Regions from separate parts of the Serratia sp. DFXYC6 genome, predicted to be linked through region 2. Evidence: predicted binding sites of a transcription regulator. Region 2 holds the regulator's gene; the other holds the start of a gene.

Region 1 (10,584 bases), on a different contig from region 2:
TGCCGGCCTGCCGCTCCGCCTCGTCCAGCGGCGGCAATTTAGCGCCGAGTTCAATCACGTACAGGTATTTCTCCTCCCAGTTCAGACAGCGGGAGAAATTACGCACCAATTTATCTTTGTCCGGCAAATTCGCCATGGGGATCCTTTTGTACCGCCGGGGACACGCCCCAGCCTAACCTAATAACTGATGAATGCGTTGCAGCCCGGCCACCAGCCGGTCCACCTCTTCGCGGGTATTATATAACGCCAGCGAAGCACGGCACATGCTCGGCACCTGATAAAACGCCATCAGCGGCATCGCGCAGTGATGGCCGGTGCGAATGGCGATACCGTACTGATCGAGGAAGCTGCCGACGTCATAGGCGTGGTGCTCTCCCAGATTGAAGGCGATCACCCCGGCGCGATGCGCCGGACCATAGATTTTCAGCGTCGGCACCTGCTTGAGCGCCTCGAGCGCGTAATGCATCAGCGACTGTTCATAATCGTGGATCGCATTCAGGCTCAAGGCTTCGACGTAATCAAACGCCGCGCCCAGCCCCATGATGCCGGCGGTGTTCGGCGAACCGGCCTCGAAGCGCCACGGCGGATCGGCGAAGGTGGTGCCCGCCGTCAGGCTGACCTGCCGGATCATCGAGCCGCCCCCTTCCCACGGCGGCATCTGCTGCAACAACGCCTGGCGGCCATACAGCATGCCGATGCCGGAAGGGCCATACAGCTTATGGCCGGAAAACACGTAGAAATCGCAGTCCAGCGCCTGGACATCGACGCGCTGGTGCATCACCGCCTGCGCGCCGTCCACCAGCACCGTCAGATCCGGTGACAGGGTTCTGGCACGGGCGATGATCTCGCGCACCGGGTTGACGGTGCCCAGCACGTTGGAGACCTCGGTCAGCGCCAGCAGTTTACAGGACGCGTCGACCAGTTCCGGCAACCGAGCCAGATCCAGCGTGCCGTCCGGCTGCAGCGGCCACACCCGCAGCTGCAACCCGCGCTCCTGCGCCAGCATCTGCCACGGCACGATGTTGGCGTGGTGCTCCATCTCGGTGATGAGAATCGCATCGCCCGGCTGCAGCAGGTGGCGGCCAAAGCTGTTGGCCACCAGATTGATGCCTTCGGTGGTGCCCTTGACGAACACCATCTCTTCCGCCGAGGCAGCATTGATAAAGCGCGCCGCCTGTTCCCGCACCGCTTCCATCTGCTGAGTCGCCTCGGCGCTCAGGGTGTGGATACCGCGATGCACCGCCGCATACCCGTGGCGGTAGAACTCCAGCTCGCGGTCGATCACCGCCTGCGGTTTCTGCGCGCTGGCGGCGCTGTCGAGATAGGCCAGCGGTTGGCCGTTCACCTCACGCGCCAACAGCGGGAAATCGCCGCGTACGCGTTCAATCGGATAACTCATGCAGCCTCCCCCGGCAGGCGCTGGGCGATGCGCGCCAGCACCCGTTCCCGGATGGTGTCGTTGGCGATGCCTTCGGTCAGCTCGGCGGCGAAGGCGAAGATGATCATCTGCTGCGCCGCGTGCTTGTCGATGCCGCGCGACTGCAGATAGAACAGCTGCTCTTCATCGATGCGCCCCACGGTAGCACCGTGGCTGCACTTGACGTCATCGGCGTAGATCTCCAGCTGCGGCTTGGTATCCACTTCCGCCACCTTGCCCAACAGCAGGTTATGGTTGGTCATCTGGCCGTCGGTTTTGATCGCGTGCTTGGCCACTTTGATCATGCCGTTGAACACCGCCTTGCCGCGATCGCTGACCACGGTTTTATGCAGCTGGCGGCTTTCGCAATAGCCCTTGTTGTGCTCCAGATAGGTGCGGGTGTCGCAAATCTCTTTGCCCACCGGCAGCACCAGGCTGTTGATCACCAGATTCGCGCCTTCGCCGTTCAACTGCGCGCTGGTGTTGTGCCGCGTCAGGCCGGCGCCCAGCAGGAAGCTGTCGCTTTTCACCCGCGCGTCGCGGCCGATAACCAGATCGTTGTGGGCAAAGTGGTAGCTTGGCTGGCTCTCAAACGCCAGCTTGCAGTGCAACAGCCCGGCGTTGTCCGCCACATTGGCGGTCAGGCGCGCGCCGGTGAAATGTGCGGCCTCGCCCAGGCTGACGTAGTGCTCGATCACTTCCGCCTCAGCCCCGCGCCCGATCTCCAGATGATGGCGGTGATGCACGGTGTTCACTTCCCCGGCGGCGCCGCGTCCGCTGCTGATGTGCAGCAGATACAGCGGGCGTGCAGGGATCTTGCCGGCCGGCAGGCGGATCAGGCTGGTTTCCTGCGCCAGGCTTTCGGTCAGGTGCAGAAAAATCTCCGGCTGGATCGGCTCCGGCAACGCCTGAGGCGTGCCATAGGCGGTCAACTCGAACTGGTAGTCGCCCAGGTCGCCATCGCTCAGCGCGGCGCTGTAGCGGCCGTCGATAAACACCAGCCGACAGGCATCGATGCCGAGCGCCAGCGCATCGAGCTGCTCTGCGCTCACCGGGGCGGGCTGCGGCTCGAGGAATTGCTGCTCCAGCAGGCTCTCCAGCGGCGTGTATTTCCAGTTTTCATGCTTGCGCGTCGGCCAGCCGAGGCGCAGCGCCTGCTGCCAGTGCGCCAGCGCATGCGGCGAACGCTCGCCGCCGCGGCCTTCGAACAGGCGATACAGTTGCTGCAGCGCGTTTGAATTACTGTTGGTCGGTAAGCCAGCCATAGCCCTGCTCCTCCAACTGTTTCACCAGCGAGAAATCGCCGGATTTGACGATGCGCCCCTGGGACAGCACGTGTACGTAATCCGGCTGGATGTAGTCCAGAATGCGCTGATAGTGGGTGACGATGATAAAGGCGCGCTTGCCGTCCCGCAGCGAGTTGACGCCGTTGGCGACGATTTTGAGCGCATCGATGTCCAGGCCCGAATCGGTTTCATCGAGAATGCACAGATCCGGCTCCAGCGCCGCCATCTGCAGAATGTCGTTGCGTTTTTTCTCGCCGCCGGAGAAGCCGACGTTGACCGAACGGGTCAGCAGATCGGCCGGCATGTCCAGCAGCGCGATTTTCTCTTCGATGAAATCGGCGAAGTCAAAGCGATCCAGCGGCTCCTGCCCGCGGTATTTGCGCACCGCGTTGACCGACGTCTGCAGGAAGAAGTGGTTGCTGACGCCGGGGATCTCCACCGGGTACTGGAAGGCCAGGAACACGCCCTCGCCCGCGCGATCTTCCGGATCCAGCTCCAGCAGATCCTTGCCCTTGAAGGTGACTTCCCCTTCGGTCACTTCGTACTCTTCACGCCCGGCCAGCGTGGCGGACAGCGTGCTCTTGCCCGAGCCGTTCGGCCCCATGATGGCGTGCACTTCGCCCGGTTTGATCTCCAGATCCAATCCCTTGAGGATCTCGTTACCTTCCACGCTGACTTTCAAATTCTTGATGCTTAACATGCTGTGTCCTCAGATAGCGCCGACGGCGCTAAAAATGCGGCGATTAACCCACGCTGTGTTCCAGGCTGATGGCCAGGAGTTTTTGCGCCTCGACGGCGAACTCCAGCGGCAGCTCGGAGAAAACGTCCTTGCAGAAACCGTTGACGATCATCGAAATGGCGTCATCCTCGCTGATGCCGCGCTGCAGGCAGTAGAACAGCTGGTCATCGCCGATCTTCGAGGTAGTGGCTTCGTGCTCCAGCTGAGCGCTGTTGTTGCGCGCTTCAACGTAAGGGAACGTGTGGGCACCGCTGTCCGGCCCGATCAGCATCGAGTCGCACTGGGTAAAATTACGGGCGTTTTCCGCCCCCGGCAGGATTTTCACCAGGCCGCGATAGGTGTTCTCGCTGTGGCCGGCGGAGATGCCTTTGGCGATGATGGTCGACCTGGTGTTTTTGCCGATGTGGATCATCTTGGTGCCGGTATCTGCCTGCTGATGGCCGCTGGTCAGCGCCACCGAGAAGAATTCGCCGATCGAGTTGTCGCCCTGCAAAATCACGCTCGGGTATTTCCAGGTGATGGCCGAGCCGGTTTCCGACTGGGTCCAGGACATTTTCGAACCGGCGCCTTCGCACAGCGCGCGCTTGGTGACGAAGTTGAGGATACCGCCCTTGCTCTCGCCGCCGGAGAACCAGTTCTGCACCGTCGAGTATTTCACTTCGGCGTCTTTATGCAGGATCACTTCCACCACCGCCGCGTGCAGCTGGTAGCTGTCGCGCACCGGGGCGGAACAGCCTTCGATATAGCTGACGTAGCTGCCTTCGTCGGCGATCAGGATGGTGCGCTCGAACTGGCCGGTTTTGGCGGCGTTGATGCGGAAGTAGGTCGACAGCTCCATCGGGCAGCGCACCCCTTTCGGCACATAGACGAAGGTGCCGTCGGAGGCCACCGCGGCGTTCAGCGCAGCGAAGAAGTTATCGTTGGACGGCACCACGCGCCCCAGGTATTGACGCACCAGATCCGGGTATTCCTGGATCGCTTCGCCGAACGAACAGAAGATCACCCCGCTCTCCGCCAGTTTTTCACGGTAGGTGGTGGCGACCGAGACCGAGTCGAAGATGGCGTCCACCGCCACCTCGCTGCCCTCGCGCACCGGCACGCCGAGCTGGTTGAACGCCAGCTCCACTTCGCTGGTCAGGTAATCTTTTTCCGTCGCCGCGCCCGGTTGCTGCTCGGCGCCGGGTTGCGAACCGCATGCATCGTCGCAGCTGCCGCAGGACGGCGCCGAATAGTAACTGTAGTCCTGGTAGTTCAGGCGTTCGTAATTGGCCTTCAGCCAGTGCGGCTCTTCCATCTGCAGCCAGGCGCGATAAGCCTCAAGGCGGAATTCCAGCATCCACTCGGGTTCGTTGCGCTTGGCCGAGATGGCGCGCACCACCTCTTCGTTGATGCCCTTGGCCAACTCATCGGTTGCCAGCTGGGTGAAGAAACCTTCTTTGTAGCGACCTTCGCTGACCCAAGCCTGCACTTCATTAGGCATTTCTACATTGCTTCGTGTCATGTTGATTGCATCGCTCAAACGCCAAAGCTCTCGCCGCACCCGCAGGCATGCTGAGCTTTAGGGTTGTTGAATTTGAATATCTGATTCAGCCCTTCGCGGACGTAATCTACCGTGGTGCCATCGATGAACGGCATGGCCTTCAGCGGCACATAGAGTTTGGCGCCGTCGCGCTCAAACAGCAGATCGTCATCGGCGGGTTCGCGGGTCAGATCCAGCACATAGGCAAAGCCGGCGCAGCCGGATTGTTTCACCCCTAGCTGCAGCCCTTTCACCTGCGGATCCTGCTGCATCAGTTTGGTTATTTGTCGTACGGCGCTGTCGCTGAGCGAAATGCCTTGCCAGACATTTTCATCCAGAGAAAAAGTGCCGACATTTTCCGTTTGCATAGGGTCTACCTCACACTCGTGTTTGGCCACAGCCAATCTGGGTTGCTTATATGTTAGTGATAACGATTATCACTTCAACCGTTTGTTTTGCGGGGGTATCCGCCGCAAGCGCGGTTTTTCGCTGCGGCGTGCGGCAAGCCAGCGGGACATCCGTGGCGGCTTGCGGCGTCTGGCGGCAAGGTGTGCATGCTATCCCTATGAATTTGTTATTTATCCTGCATCACCGTACCGCACTCCCCGGTGGCCCGTCAGCGTTACAGCGCCGCGGTACGTTGCCGATCTAAACATTCATAGAAAATACCTATTTCTGCATTCTGTCTGTCGTAAATGTGCGTTTATCGGCATTTCGTGGCGCAGCGCAAGCGCGCGCCCTCAGGTTAAAGTTTAGTCGCTCAGCATCAAGTTGGGTCGTCGGCGACCTTTTACACCCCGCGCAATGAAAAAACGCCACGCCGGGGATTGATCGGCAACGCGGCAGTTTATATGATAATGATTATCATTCAATTTGAATTTGAGCGCGAAGCCAATGACTCTTTCGATCAACGCATGGTTGCTGGGCAAGATTGATGACTACAAATTCAGCGTGCGCGACGCCACGGTGGACTTTTACATGGCCGAAGCGGCGCTACGGCGCCCGGAATGCAATATCGACCACCTGAAGCGGTATAACAGCGTCAGCCTTACCATGGCCAATTTGTGTCTGGAGAACGGCGACGACGACAGCTACCTGCACGCGCTCAGCAAGCTGCACAACCGGCTGATCGTCGAGATCAACAACCCACAGCGTTGCCAGCTGTTTCGGGTGCAAAGCTACCACTTCGCCCGCCATACGCTGACGCTGATCTGCCAAAAATATGCAATGGAAGGCACCTGGGAGAAGGCGAACGCGTTTCAGAAGGACTTCGTCAAACGCGTGCCGTTTCAGCTGTAAAGCGAAAGGCTCCGCAGGCCGAGCGCCTGCGGAAAGCGGCGGGGATCAGTCGATGACCGCCGTGGTCAGACGCGAGGTGCAGCACAACCGATCGCGCGCGTCGAAGATCTCGATTTGCCACACCTGATGACGACGGCCGACGTGCAGTGCGCGGCACACCCCGCGCACCTGGCCATCGAACACCGCGCGCAGGTGGTTGGCGTTGATCTCCAGCCCCACCACTTTCTGCTCGCCCTCACTGCACAGGTAGCCGGCCATCGATCCCATCGACTCCGCCAGCACCACCGACGCCCCGCCGTGCAACAGCCCGAACGGCTGCCGGGTACGGCCATCGACCGGCATGGTGGCCTCGAGGAAATCCTCGCCCAGTTGGGTAAACTCGATGCCCACATGGCTGACCATGCAGCCGTCACCGGCGCGGTTCAGCTGCTCCAGCGATGTTTCACGTTTCCAAAATTTCACTCAATCATCTCCAGAAGTGCCTGTAATGGGTGGCGCACGCCATTGCCCTCGATGCGTTTCACCTGGCTGCGGCAGGAATAGCCGGTCGCCAGGCAGCGCTGCCGTGGCAAACGCTGTAGCGTCGGATGCCATGATAGCTCATAAATGCCGAGCGAGTTTTGCAGGTTCCTGGCTTCATGGCCGTAAGTGCCCGCCATGCCGCAGCAACCGACGCTGACGCTCTCCAGTTTGGCGCCGAAGCGGGCGAAGATCGCCGCCCACTGTTGGCCGCTGGCCGGCAACGCGGTGGTTTCGGTGCAGTGGCCGAACAGATACCAGGGTTCGCCGGTCGCCGGCTGTTCGGCGCGATCCGCGATCCGCTGCTGCAGCCATTCATGCACCAGCTGCACCTGGAAATCGCCGCGCTCGGCGCCGAGGATCTCGCGGTATTCGTCGCGGTAGCACAGCACCAGCGCCGGATCGACGCCCACCAGCGGCATGCCTAGCTGCGCCACGCGGTTGAGGAAATCGGCGGTTTTGCGCGCGGTGCGGGCGAACCGCGTCAGGAAGCCCTTCACATGCTGCGCCTTGCCGTTCGGCGAGAACGGCAGCAGCACCGGTTTATAGCCAAGCTTCTCCACCAGCCGAACAAAGTCCGCCACCACTTTGGCGTCGTAATAGCTGGTGAACGGATCCTGGACGATCAACACGTGTTCTGCGCGCTGCTCGGCGCTCAGCCCTTCCAACTGCTCCAGCGTCAGCGTGGTCGCGCGGTGGCCGGACAGCTGCTGGCGCAGCGTCGGGCTGGACAACAGCGGCAGATCGACCATGCCGATGGCGTTGCGGCTCATCTCCCGCAGCCACGGCTGGCGGAAAAAGAAGTTGAACACCTTCGGCGCGCGGGCCATCAACGGGGTATAGCTCTCCACGCCGGCGACCATGTAGTCGCTTACCGGGCGCAGATAGCGAGTGTGGTAAAGCTGCAGGAAGCGCGAACGGAATCCCGGCACGTCAATCTTGATCGGGCACTGGGTGGAGCAGGCCTTACAGGCCAGGCAGCCGGACATCGCCTCTTTCACTTCGTGCGAGAAGTCATACTCACCCTTGCCGGCGTGCCAGCTGTTGCGGGTTTTCTCGATCAGGCCGCGCAAGCTGAGGCGCTGCTGCGGCAGCTGTTTCTCCAGCGCCAGCGGATCGACCCCCTGCTCGGCCAACAGACGCAGCCACTCGCGCACCAGCGTCGCCCGCCCTTTCGGCGAATGAATGCGGTTGCCGCTGATCTTCATCGACGGGCACATCGGGCTGCGTACGTCGAAGTTGAAGCACAGGCCGTTGCCGTTACACTCCAGCGCGCCGCGGAACGAGGTGCGCACCTCGACCGGGATCTGGCGATCGAAGGTGCCGCGTTTGACCGCATCCACCTGCATCATCGGCGCATCCACCGCCAGCGGCGAACAGATCTTGCCTGGGTTCAGGCGGTTATCCGGATCGAACGCCGCCTTGATGCGGCGCAGCTCTTCATACAGCGTTTCTCCGAAGAATTCAGGGCTGTATTCCGCGCGGAACCCCTTGCCGTGTTCCCCCCACAGCAGGCCGCCGTATTTGGCGGTCAGCGCCACCACCCGATCGGAGATCTGCTTCATCAGCACTTCCTGCTGCGGGTCGCACATGTCGAGCGCCGGGCGCACGTGCAGCACCCCGGCGTCGACGTGGCCAAACATGCCATAGCTCAGATTGTGGTCATCGAGCAGTTGCCGAAATTCGACGATATAGTCCGCCAGATGTTGCGGCGGCACACAGGTGTCCTCGGCGAACGGAATCGGCTTGGCGCGCCCTTTGGCGTTGCCCAGCAGCCCGACCGCCTTCTTGCGCATGTTGTAAATGCGCTCGATGCCAGCCAGATCGCCGCAGATCTGGTACCCGATCACGCCGCCCTGCCGCTGCGCGATCAATTCGTCCAGCCGTTGGCACAGGGCCTCCATCTGGCCGTCGATCAGCGCCCGATCGTCGCCGGCGAACTCGACGATGTTCAGCCCGAGCATCTCTTTATCCGGCACGTCGGCGATCAGTTCGTTCACCGAGTGCCAAACGATGTCTTCACGCGCCAGGTTCAGCACCTTGGAATCGATGGTTTCCACCGACAGCGCCTTGGCCTCGACCATAAAGGGCGCATTGCGCAGCGCCGAGTCGAAGGAGTCGTACTTCACGTTAACCAGACGACGCACCTTCGGCAGCGGCGTGATGTCCAGCCGCGCCTCGGTGATAAACGCCAGCGTGCCCTCGGCGCCGGTCAGAATACGCGTCAAATCGAAGGTTTGCAGATCGTCGCTCAGCACGTGGCGCAGATCGTAACCGGTGAGGAAGCGGTTGAGCTTGGGGAATTTCTCCAGGATCAGCGCGCGCTGCTCGCGGCAGCGGTTGAGCACCGTGCGGTAGATGCGCCCTTCGGCGGTCTCTTCCAGAGCAATCGTTTCCGCCAGCGCCGTCGGCATGGCGCGGGTATCGATCATCTCACCGCCCAGCAGCACCGCCCGCAGGCCCAACACGTGATCGGAGGTTTTGCCGTACACCAGCGAGCCCTGGCCGGAGGCATCGGTGTTGATCATTCCCCCCAGCGTGGCGCGGTTGCTGGTGGACAGTTCCGGCGAGAAGAAGTAGCCGAACGGCCGCAGGTATTGATTCAACTGGTCCTTGATCACCCCGGCTTCGACTTTCACCCAGCCTTGTTCGACGTTGATCTCCAGAATGCGGTTCATATGGCGCGACATATCGACCACGATGCCGGTATTGAGCGACTGGCCGTTGGTGCCGGTGCCGCCGCCGCGCGGGCTGAAGGTCAGCGTGTTGAAGCGCTCTTCTCCGGCCAGACGGGCGATCAGCGCCACGTCGGCGGTGGAACGGGGGAACACCACCGCATCGGGCAGCAGCTGATAGATACTGTTGTCGGTGGCCATCGTCAGCCGGTCGGCATAGCTGGTGGCGGTATCGCCGTTGAATCCGTTTTGCTTCAGTGCTTCCAAAAAGTCGAGCACCCGTTGAACCAGGCCGGGCGCCTGAGAAATCTGTGGGATCATTCGCTTTTTTGACCCTGTCCGTCTATTTTTTATGCGCTGATGTACGCTGAATCGGGCCTTTAATTCAGACCCACCCTATTTTTTAGTGACACTAAAAACTAACATACTCGTTTAGTGAAGGCATTCACATTATTACCGCCCTGCGAGCGCCGCCACAGGCGGCCGCCCGGCGGTGAGAAACCGACCGACAGGCACCCCGATTCGCCGGTGCCAGGGATTTAATTGACCAGGATGAGAACCCACTGATGCCACTCCCGCAATCGCGTTACGACTTACCGCGAATTATTTTCGGCGTGCTGTTTATCGCCATCATGATCGTCGCCTGTTTTTGGGTGATCCAACCGTTTATTCTCGGCTTCGCCTGGGCGGGCATGGTGGTGATCGCCACCTGGCCGCTGCTGCTCAAACTGCAAAAGCTGCTGTGGGGCCGCCGTTCGCTGGCGGTGTTGGTCATGACCCTGCTGCTGATCCTGCTGTTCATTCTGCCTATCTCACTGCTGATCAGCAGCGTGGTGGATAACAGCGCGCCGCTGATCGCCTGGGCCAGTTCGCCGGGCAAACTGCATATTCCCGATCTCGCCTGGCTGCAGTCCGTGCCGATGATCGGCGACAAACTCTATACCAGCTACCACACGCTGGTTAACGCTGGCGGCGCCGCGCTGCTGGCGAAGGTGCAGCCGTACTTTGGCCAAACCGCCACCTGGTTCGTGGCGCAGGCGGCGCATATCGGCCGCCTGCTGCTGCACTGCGCGCTGATGCTGCTGTTCAGCGCTTTGTTGTATGCACGCGGCGAGCAGGTGGCGCTGGGT
Region 2 (10,584 bases):
GCTGCCCGCCGGCGCGCTGCGCGGCCAGATCGTGCCGACACCGATGCAGGTGAAAGTGCACGCACAGGACGCCGACCTGCGCAAAGGGGTATCGCCGGATCTGAGCACGCTGGTCAAGCCGGCGGCGGACGTCGTCAACCAGCGCTTCGCGCTGCTGGGCGTGCCGGTTCAGGCCAACGGTTACCCGATCAAGACCGACATCCAGCCGGGCAAGTTTAAAGGCGCGATGGCGGTGCCGGGCGCTTATGAGCTGAAAATCGGTAAGAAAGAGGCGCGGGTGATCGGCTTCGATCAGGCCGGGGTGTTCTACGGGTTGCAGTCGATCCTGTCGTTAGTGCCGAGCGACGGCAGCGGCAAGATCGCCACGCTCGACGCCAGCGATGCGCCGCGCTTCCAGTATCGCGGCATTTTCCTTGACGTGGCGCGCAACTTCCATAAGAAGGACGCGGTGCTGCGCCTGCTGGATCAGATGGCGGCTTACAAGCTCAATAAATTCCACTTCCACCTGAGCGATGACGAAGGCTGGCGCATCGAGATCCCCGGTTTGCCGGAGCTGACGGAAGTCGGCGGCCAGCGCTGCCACGATCTGAGCGAAACCACCTGCCTGCTGCCGCAGTACGGCCAGGGGCCGGACGTCTACGGCGGCTTCTTCAGCCGTCAGGACTATATCGACATCATCAAATACGCCCAGGCGCGCCAGATTGAGGTGATCCCGGAGATCGACATGCCGGCGCACGCCCGCGCGGCGGTGGTCTCTATGGAAGCGCGCTACAAGAAACTGCATGCCGCCGGCAAAGAGCAGGAGGCCAACGAGTTCCGCCTGGTGGATCCGACCGATACCTCCAATACCACCTCGGTGCAGTTCTTTAACCGCCAGAGCTACCTGAACCCGTGCCTGGATTCCTCCCAGCGCTTTGTCGACAAGGTGATTGGCGAGATTGCCCAGATGCATAAAGAAGCCGGGCAGCCGATCAAAACCTGGCACTTCGGCGGCGATGAGGCGAAAAACATCCGCCTGGGCGCCGGCTATACCGACAAGGCGAAACCGGAGCCGGGTAAAGGCATCATCGACCAGAGCAACGAAGACAAGCCGTGGGCCAAGTCGCAGGTTTGCCAGACGATGATCAAAGAAGGCAAGGTGGCCGACATGGAACACCTGCCGAGCTACTTCGGCCAGGAGGTCAGCAAGCTGGTGAAGGCGCACGGCATCGACAGAATGCAGGCCTGGCAAGACGGCTTGAAAGACGCCGAGAACGCAAAGGCGTTCGCCACCTCGCGCGTGGGCGTCAACTTCTGGGATACGTTGTACTGGGGCGGTTTCGATAGCGTCAACGACTGGGCCAACAAAGGATATGAAGTGGTGGTCTCCAACCCGGACTACGTCTACATGGACTTCCCTTACGAGGTGAACCCGGACGAGCGTGGTTACTACTGGGGCACCCGCTTCAGCGACGAGCGCAAGGTGTTCAGCTTCGCGCCGGACAACATGCCGCAGAACGCGGAAACCTCGGTCGACCGCGACGGCAACCACTTTAACGCCAAAAGCGACAAGCCGTGGCCGGGCGCCTACGGTCTGTCCGCTCAGCTGTGGAGCGAAACCCAGCGCACCGATCCGCAGATGGAATACATGATCTTCCCGCGCGCGCTGTCGGTGGCGGAACGCGCCTGGCACCGAGCCGGTTGGGAGCAGGACTATCGCGCCGGCCGTGAATACAAAGGCGGGGAAACCCACTTTGTCGACACCAAGGCGCTGGAGAAAGACTGGTTGCGCTTCGCCAATATCCTGGGCCAACGAGAACTGGCCAAGCTGGACAAAGGCGGCGTCGCTTACCGTCTGCCGGTGCCGGGCGCGCGCGTGGCGGGCGGCAAGCTGGAAGCGAATATCGCGCTGCCGGGATTGGGCATCGAGTACTCCACCGACGGCGGTAAGCAGTGGCAGCGCTATGATGCCAAGGCCAAACCGGCGGTCTCCGGCGAAGTACAGGTGCGCTCGGTCAGCCCGGACGGTAAACGTTACAGCCGCGCCGAGAAGGTCTAAGCCCGGCACATCGGCCTGTCGTCATGGCGGCGGGCCGCTTAACGAAGGGGGAATGCGTTCGCCCCCGCGCGTGCCGGCGTGGGGCGGATGTTGAAGTGAGAGCAGTACGTGGAGTCGCAGTGCCGCTGCAATTGTAGTATTTCATGACATGATCTTTCCCCGGCTTGCCCGGGGATTTTTTTGCCCGTTGTACGGCGGGCATAAAAAAACCGCCTCAATGTGAGGCGGTTTCTCATAGCCGGTGAGGCTTATTTCTTGTCGTGCAGCGTTTCGTCTTCGCGGCAGTCACCGGTTTCACAGTGGCCGTACAGGTACAGACTGTGGTTGGTAAGCTTGATGCCGTGCTGCTTGGCGATATCACGCTGGCGCACTTCGATGGATTCGTCGCTGAATTCGATCACTTTGCCGCAGTCCAGGCAAATCAGGTGATCGTGGTGATGCTGTTGGGTCAGCTCGAACACGGACTTGCCGCCTTCGAAGTTGTGACGTGTCACAATGCCCGCATCGTCAAACTGGTTCAGTACGCGATAAACCGTTGCCAGGCCGATCTCTTCGCCCATATCAATCAGTTTTTTGTACAAATCTTCCGCACTGACGTGATGGCATTCCGGATTTTGCAGTACTTCCAGGATTTTGAGTCGCGGAAGCGTGACTTTTAAGCCGGCCTTCTTCAATGCGATGTTGTTGTCGGTCATGCGAATTCAGTCCTGTTACTATGCTAATCAAGTTGAGGCGTACTCGCCTGTGGCATCGGTCGGCACAAAGAGTTAATGCGTCTCATTATAGAACCGGTTGTACTAAATGGAAACCGCCGGTTGTTAACAAAGATATAATTGCACTATTGCATGTTTTGCATGCAACGCCTTGATGGATGGGATAAACCGATATCTCAGTCTACCGTGACGGGGTGGGAAGTTACAAATCTGTAGCTTCTATCGCAGCAATCCCTGTTGCCGATGACGGCCCTGTCGGCACACTATGCACTTTACAGGGCCTTTGTTCAACCTTTCGCCAGTCCCGGCGTTTAGCCGACGATATCGGCCAGGCTCAGCTCTTCGACAATCTGTTTGACCCAGGCGTCGACGCGCTCATTGGTCAGCTCCGGCTGACGGTCTTCGTCGATCGCCAGACCGATGAAGTGGTTGTCGTCCGCCAGGCCTTTGGAAGCTTCGAAGTGGTAGCCTTTGGTCGGCCAGTGGCCCACGATGGCCGCGCCGCGCGGTTCGATGATGTCGCGGATGGTGCCCATCGCGTCACAGAAGTATTCCGCGTAGTCTTCCTGGTCGCCGCAGCCGAACAGCGCCACCAGTTTGCCGTTGAAATCGACTTCTTCCAGCGTCGGGAAGAAATCGTCCCAGTCACACTGCGCTTCACCGTAGTACCAGGTCGGGATACCCAGCAGCAGGATATCGAACCCTTCCAGGTCTTCTTTGCTGCTTTTGGCGATGTCGTGCACTTCAGAGACGTCGTCGCCAAACTGTTTCTGGAGAATTTTCTGGATCATTTTGGCAATGTTTTCGGTATTGCCAGTGTCGCTGCCAAAGAAAATGCCTACAGTAGCCATATCGCGTATAACCTTTAAATTCAATTAATTGCATTACTCGGCGCCGGCACTGCCGCCGATTAAAATGATGCCATGGCAAGAGCCTTTCGCCACGGTGGCGGGCGCCGACAGGCGCAGTCTCTTACCGGTAAATGCGTATCATGCCAGAAAGTGGCGCCGGGGTTTTATCGCATTTATGCGATGCCGAAGGATGAAGAAAAGCGTGGTCGATCCGGCGTTGTCCTTAACGCCGCGCCGCGCGTGCGGCCGAAGAGATCAATGTTCCGGCTGTTCTTCCGCCAGTTGCGCCAACAGCATCTGCTCGATGAGTTCGCTGCGGCTGATGTTGCGCTGTTCCGCCAGTTTGTTCAGGGCGTCCACCGCATCCGCGTTGATTTTCAGCTCTACGCGCCGCAATCCGCGCACTTTATCGCGCCGTAACTGATTGCGCTTATTGATTCTAAGCTGTTCATCGCGGGAAAGCGGGTTGGTTTTCGGGCGCCCCGGACGGCGTTCATCTGCGAACAGATCCAGCGTCGTGCGATCCGTTTGTTCTTTTGCCATAGGTAGCGGTACTGCAAGGGAGTTTGCATCAAAAAGCGCTCGCACGCTTCCGGAGGCATCGGTTAACACACTTCGGGCCAATAAACCCTAACCCAAATTTACCCCCGAACCGGCGTTCGCGAACGCGCTGGCGCGGCGGCAAAATTATAGCGCGCCATATTACCCCAGCAGATGGAGCGGCGACAATGCCTAACTGCGGGCTAAACGCGCTAAGCCGTTATCTTTAGCGCGTTTTTTCGCCAGGTGAGCGCGTTTTTCAGGCTTCGCCGAGGAAACGGTGGATGGCGCGCAGCACCGCTTCCGGTTTTTCGGCGTGCACCCAATGGCCGGTGCCGGCGACGACGTGCGCGCGTGCCTGCGGGAATTGGCGGGCGATGTCTGCACGGTAGCTGTCCTGCACGTACGGCGACAGGCCGCCGCGAATGAACAGGGTCGGGTGTGGCCAGGCCGGGACTTCCTGCCAGCCGGTGATGTCTTCGTAGCGTTCGATCAGCACCGGCAGGTTGAAGCGCCATTCACCGTTATGGAAGGACTTCAGCAGGAACTGGATCACGCCTTCTTCCTGCAGGTAGTCGCGCATCAACTGGGCGGCCGCCTGGCGCTGGGTAATGCCGGCGGCGCTGACGGCCTTCAGCGCGGCGAAGATCTCGTCATGGCGTCGGGTCTGGTAATCCACCGGCGCGACGTCGATGACGATCAGCTTGGCGATGCGCTCGGGCGCGATGGCGGTCAGCGCCATCGCCGCTTTGCCGCCCATCGAGTGGCCGATGACGATCGCTTTCTCCAGCTGCAGTTCGTCGAGCAGCGCCAGCAGATCTTGCGCCATGGCGGGGTAGTTCATGTCGTCGGCGCGCGGGGAGAGGCCGTGGTTGCGCAGATCGACCTTGATCACACTGTGCTGTTTATGCAGATCGCGCGCCAGCACGCCCAGGTTGTCGAGATTGCCGAACAGCCCGTGGATCAGCAGCACCGGCAGCGCGTCTGACTCGGCGGCCAGCAGTTGATAATGTAATTTCATGGCGAAGTTCATACAGAGAGAGATTCAGATTAGGGTATCATGATTGAATCGCACGATGAATCATGCGGAATTTTCGCGGCGCGGGCTTGGCAGTGCCGGCTATAGGTATTAGTCTGCATTTGCCGTCCGGAGGCACATTGTTGTGTTCGCCCCAGCGCTTTTAACCTTATAATCCCATGGCTTGAATGCAGGATCTGGCTTCAGGTTCTAAGTAGAAAAAACAGTATTGGATAAAGATGAAAACTATTGAAGTCGACGAAGAGCTTTACCGTTATATTGCCAGCCACACGCAACACATCGGTGAAAGCGCGTCCGATATTTTACGCCGCATGTTGAAATTCACCGCCGGGCAGCCGGCGCGCGCGTTGCCTGCCGCCAGTGCGTCGCAGTCCGTCGAGCTGGAAAAAGCGGCGCCGGTTCAGCGTCCGCGCGATCGCGTACGCGCCGTGCGTGAACTGCTGCTGTCGGATGAATACGCCGAGCAGAATAAAGCGGTCAACCGTTTCATGCTGGTGCTGTCCACGCTGTACACCCTCGATGCCGCCGGTTTTGCCGCCGCCACCGAGGCGTTGACCGGCCGTACCCGCACCTATTTCGCCGGCGATCAGCAGACCCTGCTGGCCAACGGCACGCATACCAAGCCGAAGCATGTGCCTGGCACCCCTTACTGGGTGATCACCAATACCAATACCGGCCGCAAACGCAGCATGATCGAACACATCATGCAGGCGATGCAGTTCCCGGCGGAACTGATCGAGAAAGTTTGCGGTACCGTCTAATTTAGCGAACAGCCCGTCATGATGGCCGTGCGCGACGTATTTGCCCGGTCACCGACAGGGATGAGGGAGATATGTCGATGGCGAATAATCCACGTGCCGGGCAGCCCGCCCGCCAAAGCGATCTGATCAACGTAGCCCAGCTGACGTCGCAGTACTATGTGCTGCAACCGGAAGCCGGCAATGCCGCACATGCGGTGAAGTTTGGCACCTCCGGCCACCGCGGCAGCGCGCAGCGCCACAGCTTCAACGAAGCGCACATCCTCGCCATCGCTCAGGCGATCGCCGAAGTTCGTCATCAGCAGGGCACCACCGGCCCGTGCTACGTGGGTAAAGACACCCATGCGCTGTCCGAACCGGCCTTTATTTCCGTGCTGGAAGTGCTGACCGCCAACGGCGTCGATGTGATCGTGCAGGAAAACAACGGCTTCACGCCAACGCCGGCGGTATCGCACGCCATTCTGTGCCACAACCGCCGCGGCGGCGCGCAGGCCGACGGCATCGTCATTACGCCGTCCCACAACCCGCCGGAAGACGGCGGCATCAAGTACAACCCGCCGAACGGCGGTCCGGCTGACACCAACCTGACGTCGGTGATCGAAAAGCGCGCCAACGAACTGCTGGCGCAGCAGCTGAAAGGCGTTCAGCGCCAGTCGCTGGACAAAGCCTGGAACAGCGGCCACCTGCACGCCAAAGATCTGGTGCAGCCTTATGTCGAAGGCCTGGTTGACGTGGTCGACATGCCGGCCATTCAACGCGCCGGCCTGAAACTGGGCGTGGATCCGCTCGGCGGCTCCGGCATCGCCTATTGGCAGCGCGTGGCGGAACACTACAAGCTGGATCTGACGCTGGTGAACGACTCCATCGATCAGACCTTCCGCTTTATGCACCTGGATCACGACGGTATCATCCGCATGGACTGCTCGTCCGAGTCGGCGATGGCCGGCCTGCTGGCACTGCGCGACAAATTCGATCTGGCGTTCGCCAACGATCCGGATTACGACCGTCACGGCATCGTCACGCCGAAGGGCCTGATGAACCCGAACCACTATCTGGCGGTAGCCATCAACTACCTGTTCCGGCATCGCCCGCAGTGGGGCGCCGATGTGGCGGTAGGTAAAACGCTGGTGTCCAGCGCGATGATCGATCGCGTGGTGGCTGACCTGGGTCGCAAGCTGGTGGAAGTGCCGGTTGGTTTCAAATGGTTCGTGGACGGCCTGTTCGACGGCAGCCTGGGCTTCGGCGGCGAAGAGAGCGCCGGGGCCTCGTTCCTGCGCTTCAACGGCCAGCCTTGGTCGACCGACAAAGACGGCATCATCATGTGCCTGCTGGCGGCTGAAATCACCGCGGTAACCGGTGAAAATCCGCAGCATCACTATGACGATCTGGCCAAGCGCTTCGGTGCGCCAAGCTACAACCGCATCCAGGCGCCGGCAACCCATGCGCAGAAAGCGGCGCTGTCCAAGCTGTCGCCGGAGATGGTCAAGGCCAGTACGCTGGGCGGGGACCCGATCACCGCGCGTCTGACCGCAGCGCCGGGCAACGGCGCGTCGATCGGCGGCCTGAAAGTGATGACCGACAACGGCTGGTTCGCGGCCCGTCCTTCCGGTACCGAAGAGGCATACAAGATCTACTGCGAGAGCTTCCTCGGGGCGGAACACCGCGAGAAAATCGAGCACGAAGCGGTTGAGATCGTCAGCGAAGTGCTGGCTTCCGCCAAATAATCGCTGTTCTCGTCTGATAAAAAGCGCTGTTTTTACAGCGCTTTTTTTATGCCTGTAATTTAGATATATCTTTTTTTCGGCGCAGGCTTGCGCATTTAGATATATCGATCTAGATTAGCGTTATCGACGCTGTTTAGATATATCTAAACAACCTCATATTGATGTTCACTGTTAGAGCGAGGTATCACCCTATGTTTCATCGATTAGGTTTACACCGGCATCATCACCATCATGAATGTGAAGAGGGGCGCCGTCATCGCGGTGGGCGCCATCACTTCGGCGGCGACGGCGAAGAGCATGGCCGTGGCGGACGCGGCGGCCGGGGCGGGCGTCATCGTCTGTTCGAACACGGCGATCTGCGCCTGGTGCTGCTGGCGCTGGTGGCGCGCAAGCCCAGCCACGGGTACGAATTGATCAAGGCGATCGAGGAAGCCTCTTCCGGCCTGTATGTGCCGAGCCCGGGGGTGATTTACCCCACGCTGACGCTGCTGGAAGAGCAGGATTTCCTCGAACCGCTCACCACCGGCAACGGCCGCAAAAGCTACCGCATCACCTCGGCGGGCGAGGGCGAGCTGCAAAAGCATCAACAGGTGGTTGAGGTCATTCTGGCGCGTCTGGCGGGCGCCGGCCGCGAGCATCATCGGCACGGCAACCTGGCGGAAGGCATTTACGACGCCATGAACCGTCTGCGCAGTCTGCTGCGCGGCAACGTGATGCGCGCCGATCTTACGCCGCAGCAGGTGGAGCGCATCAACGCCGCACTGTTGACCGCCGTGGCGGCGATCGAAAGCGAAATGCACATTCAACCCACGCAGCAGGGGGAGAACTGATGCCCGGCCACCGTTTTAACATTACCGTTGAAGCCCTGAGCGACCGCCAGGGCAACCCCGTCGAGAAGGCACCGCTGAGTTTTGAGGTGACCAACCATGACGATATTCTTGAGATCGTCGAGCGCATTCGGGCGCGTGACGATCTGAACTTCGGCCCTGAGCAGAGCGCGGCCTTCGCCGTGGGGTTGAAACTGTTCTCCGAAGTGATGATCGAAAACCGCAAACACCCGGTGTTCGCTCCGCTGCGCGAGGCGTTCAAGGAATTTATGGTCGGATTGAAGAAGGGCCCGGCGGCGTAAAGGCGCGGCAAACCGCGCCCACCGGGATTAAGGCATGAAACGATAGCCGACGCCGGTTTCGGTCAGCAGGTGTTTGGGCCGGGCCGGATCGGCTTCCAGCTTCTGCCGCAGATGGCCCATGTAGATGCGCAGGTAGTGGCTGTGCTCCACGTAGTTCGGCCCCCAGACGTGGCTCAGCAGCTGGCGTTGGGTGATCACCTTGCCGGCGTTGGCCAGCAGCTCCGCTAACAGGCGAAACTCGATCGGCGTCAGATGCAGATCTTCGTCGTTGCGCAGCACCCGGCGATTCACCAGATCGACGGTGATAGCCGAAAAGCTCACCAGCGGGCTTTCCTGTTGGCTGGCGGAGTGGCGGCGCAGCGCGACCCGCACCCGCGCCAGCAGCTCACCGATGCCGAACGGCTTGCTGAGGTAGTCGTCGGCGCCGGCGTCCAGCGCGGCGATTTTGTCCTCTTCGGCGTTGCGCGCCGACAGCACGATCACCGGAATGGCGCTCCACTGCCGCAGATCGCGGATGTAGCTCAGCCCGTCGCCATCCGGCAAGCCCAAATCCAGGATGATCAGATCCGGTTTGCGCGTGCCGGCCTCAATCAGCCCACGCTGCAGGGTTTCACTTTCAAACACCCGCAGGCCTTCGCTCTCCAGCGCGGTGCGCACGAAGCGGCGGATCTCTTTTTCATCTTCAACAATCAGAATGTTGGTTGGCGTTATGCTCACGTTTCCCCTGCGTTGATTACAGATCGAAGGCGTCGCCGTCGATCTCGGGCGGTTTTTCCAGCGGCAGCACGAAGCGGAAGCTGGCGCCGCCGTTGGCGCCGTTTTCCGCCCAGATGCGGCCGTCATGCACTTCAATAATGGCACGACAAATCGCTAACCCCAAGCCGACGCCGGGGATCGCCGACTCTTTATTGCCGCGTGAAAACTTGTCGAAAATCAGCTGCAGCTGATCGGCGGGGATGCCGGGGCCGTTATCCCAGACCTCGACTTCCAGCCACTCGGGCAGCGTGCGGGCGCGTATGCCGATGGTGGCCTCGGCGCCGGCGTATTTATTGGCGTTTTCCAACAGGTTGGTGAACACCCGCTCCAGCAGGCTGCCGTCGCAGTTGACCAGGATTTGTTCCGGCGGCAGCTCGACCTCGATCGGATGCTGGCTGAGCAGCGGCTCCAGCATGTGCAGCGAAGCGCCGACGATCTCTTCCAGCGACTGCCACTCTTTACGCAGGCTGAAACCGCCGGACTGGATGCGCGCCATATCCAGCAGGTTGTTCACCAGCCGGGTGGTGCTCAGCACCTGCTGGCGGATCTGGCTGGCCTGGGTGGCGTGATTGGAGCCTTCGGCCGCCAGGTCCAGCGTGAGAATTTCCGCCTGGCCGAACAGCACGGTCAGCGGGGTGCGCAGATCGTGCGACAGCGCCGCCAGCAGCGAGTTGCGCAGCTGCTCGCGTTCGGCGTCCAGCTTGGCTTCTTCGGCGCTGCGCGCCAGGTGCAGCCGTTCCAGCGCGCTGGCGATCAGCACTGCGAAGGTTTGCAGCAGCCGCTGTTGTTCCGGCACCATCAGCTGGCGCAGGTTGTTGGGTTCGATCGCCAACAGGCCGAAGGTCTGTTTGGGGGTATTGAGCGGCAGCAGCTGGTAAGGCACGCCGGGCAGGGTGTCGGTGCCGGCGCCGGCCGGCAAGCCTTTATCGAAACTCCAGCGCGCGATGGCTTCGTCTACCGACAGCAGCCCGCCTTCCTCGCCGATCATTTGCTGCAGCCGGCCGTCTTCCTGCGGCAGCAGCAGCACGGTTTTCGC

Evidence for each region. The regulator Fur, encoded in region 2, represses iron uptake genes when iron is present. The targets are predictions, from matches to a motif close to ATAATAATGAGAACNACTATCAA.
Region 1: a site for Fur is predicted at 5,380-5,402, ahead of sufA (Fe-S cluster assembly scaffold SufA). Genes of this name have one in related genera too.

Annotation. Positions count from the first base shown of each region.
Region 1 is NZ_JBXUNV010000001.1:1,748,630-1,759,213, forward strand. Features, by position in the region: gene sufE (cysteine desulfuration protein SufE) at 1-136, opposite strand, end outside; gene sufS (cysteine desulfurase SufS) at 173-1,399, opposite strand; gene sufD (Fe-S cluster assembly protein SufD) at 1,396-2,682, opposite strand; gene sufC (Fe-S cluster assembly ATPase SufC) at 2,657-3,403, opposite strand; gene sufB (Fe-S cluster assembly protein SufB) at 3,447-4,943, opposite strand; gene sufA (Fe-S cluster assembly scaffold SufA) at 4,958-5,329, opposite strand; gene AC2CGQ_RS08485 (hypothetical protein) at 5,856-6,260, shown strand; gene menI (1,4-dihydroxy-2-naphthoyl-CoA hydrolase) at 6,306-6,722, opposite strand; gene ydiJ (D-2-hydroxyglutarate dehydrogenase YdiJ) at 6,719-9,775, opposite strand; gene ydiK (AI-2E family transporter YdiK) at 10,021-10,584, shown strand, end outside.
Region 2 is NZ_JBXUNV010000004.1:40,562-51,145, reverse strand. Features, by position in the region: gene AC2CGQ_RS19220 (beta-N-acetylhexosaminidase) at 1-2,038, shown strand, start outside; gene fur (ferric iron uptake transcriptional regulator) at 2,287-2,733, opposite strand; gene fldA (flavodoxin FldA) at 3,063-3,602, opposite strand; gene ybfE (LexA regulated protein) at 3,858-4,145, opposite strand; gene ybfF (esterase) at 4,402-5,175, opposite strand; gene seqA (replication initiation negative regulator SeqA) at 5,400-5,942, shown strand; gene pgm (phosphoglucomutase (alpha-D-glucose-1,6-bisphosphate-dependent)) at 6,020-7,663, shown strand; gene AC2CGQ_RS19185 (PadR family transcriptional regulator) at 7,855-8,493, shown strand; gene AC2CGQ_RS19180 (DUF3861 domain-containing protein) at 8,493-8,792, shown strand; gene kdpE (two-component system response regulator KdpE) at 8,820-9,509, opposite strand; gene kdpD (two-component system sensor histidine kinase KdpD) at 9,526-10,584, opposite strand, start outside.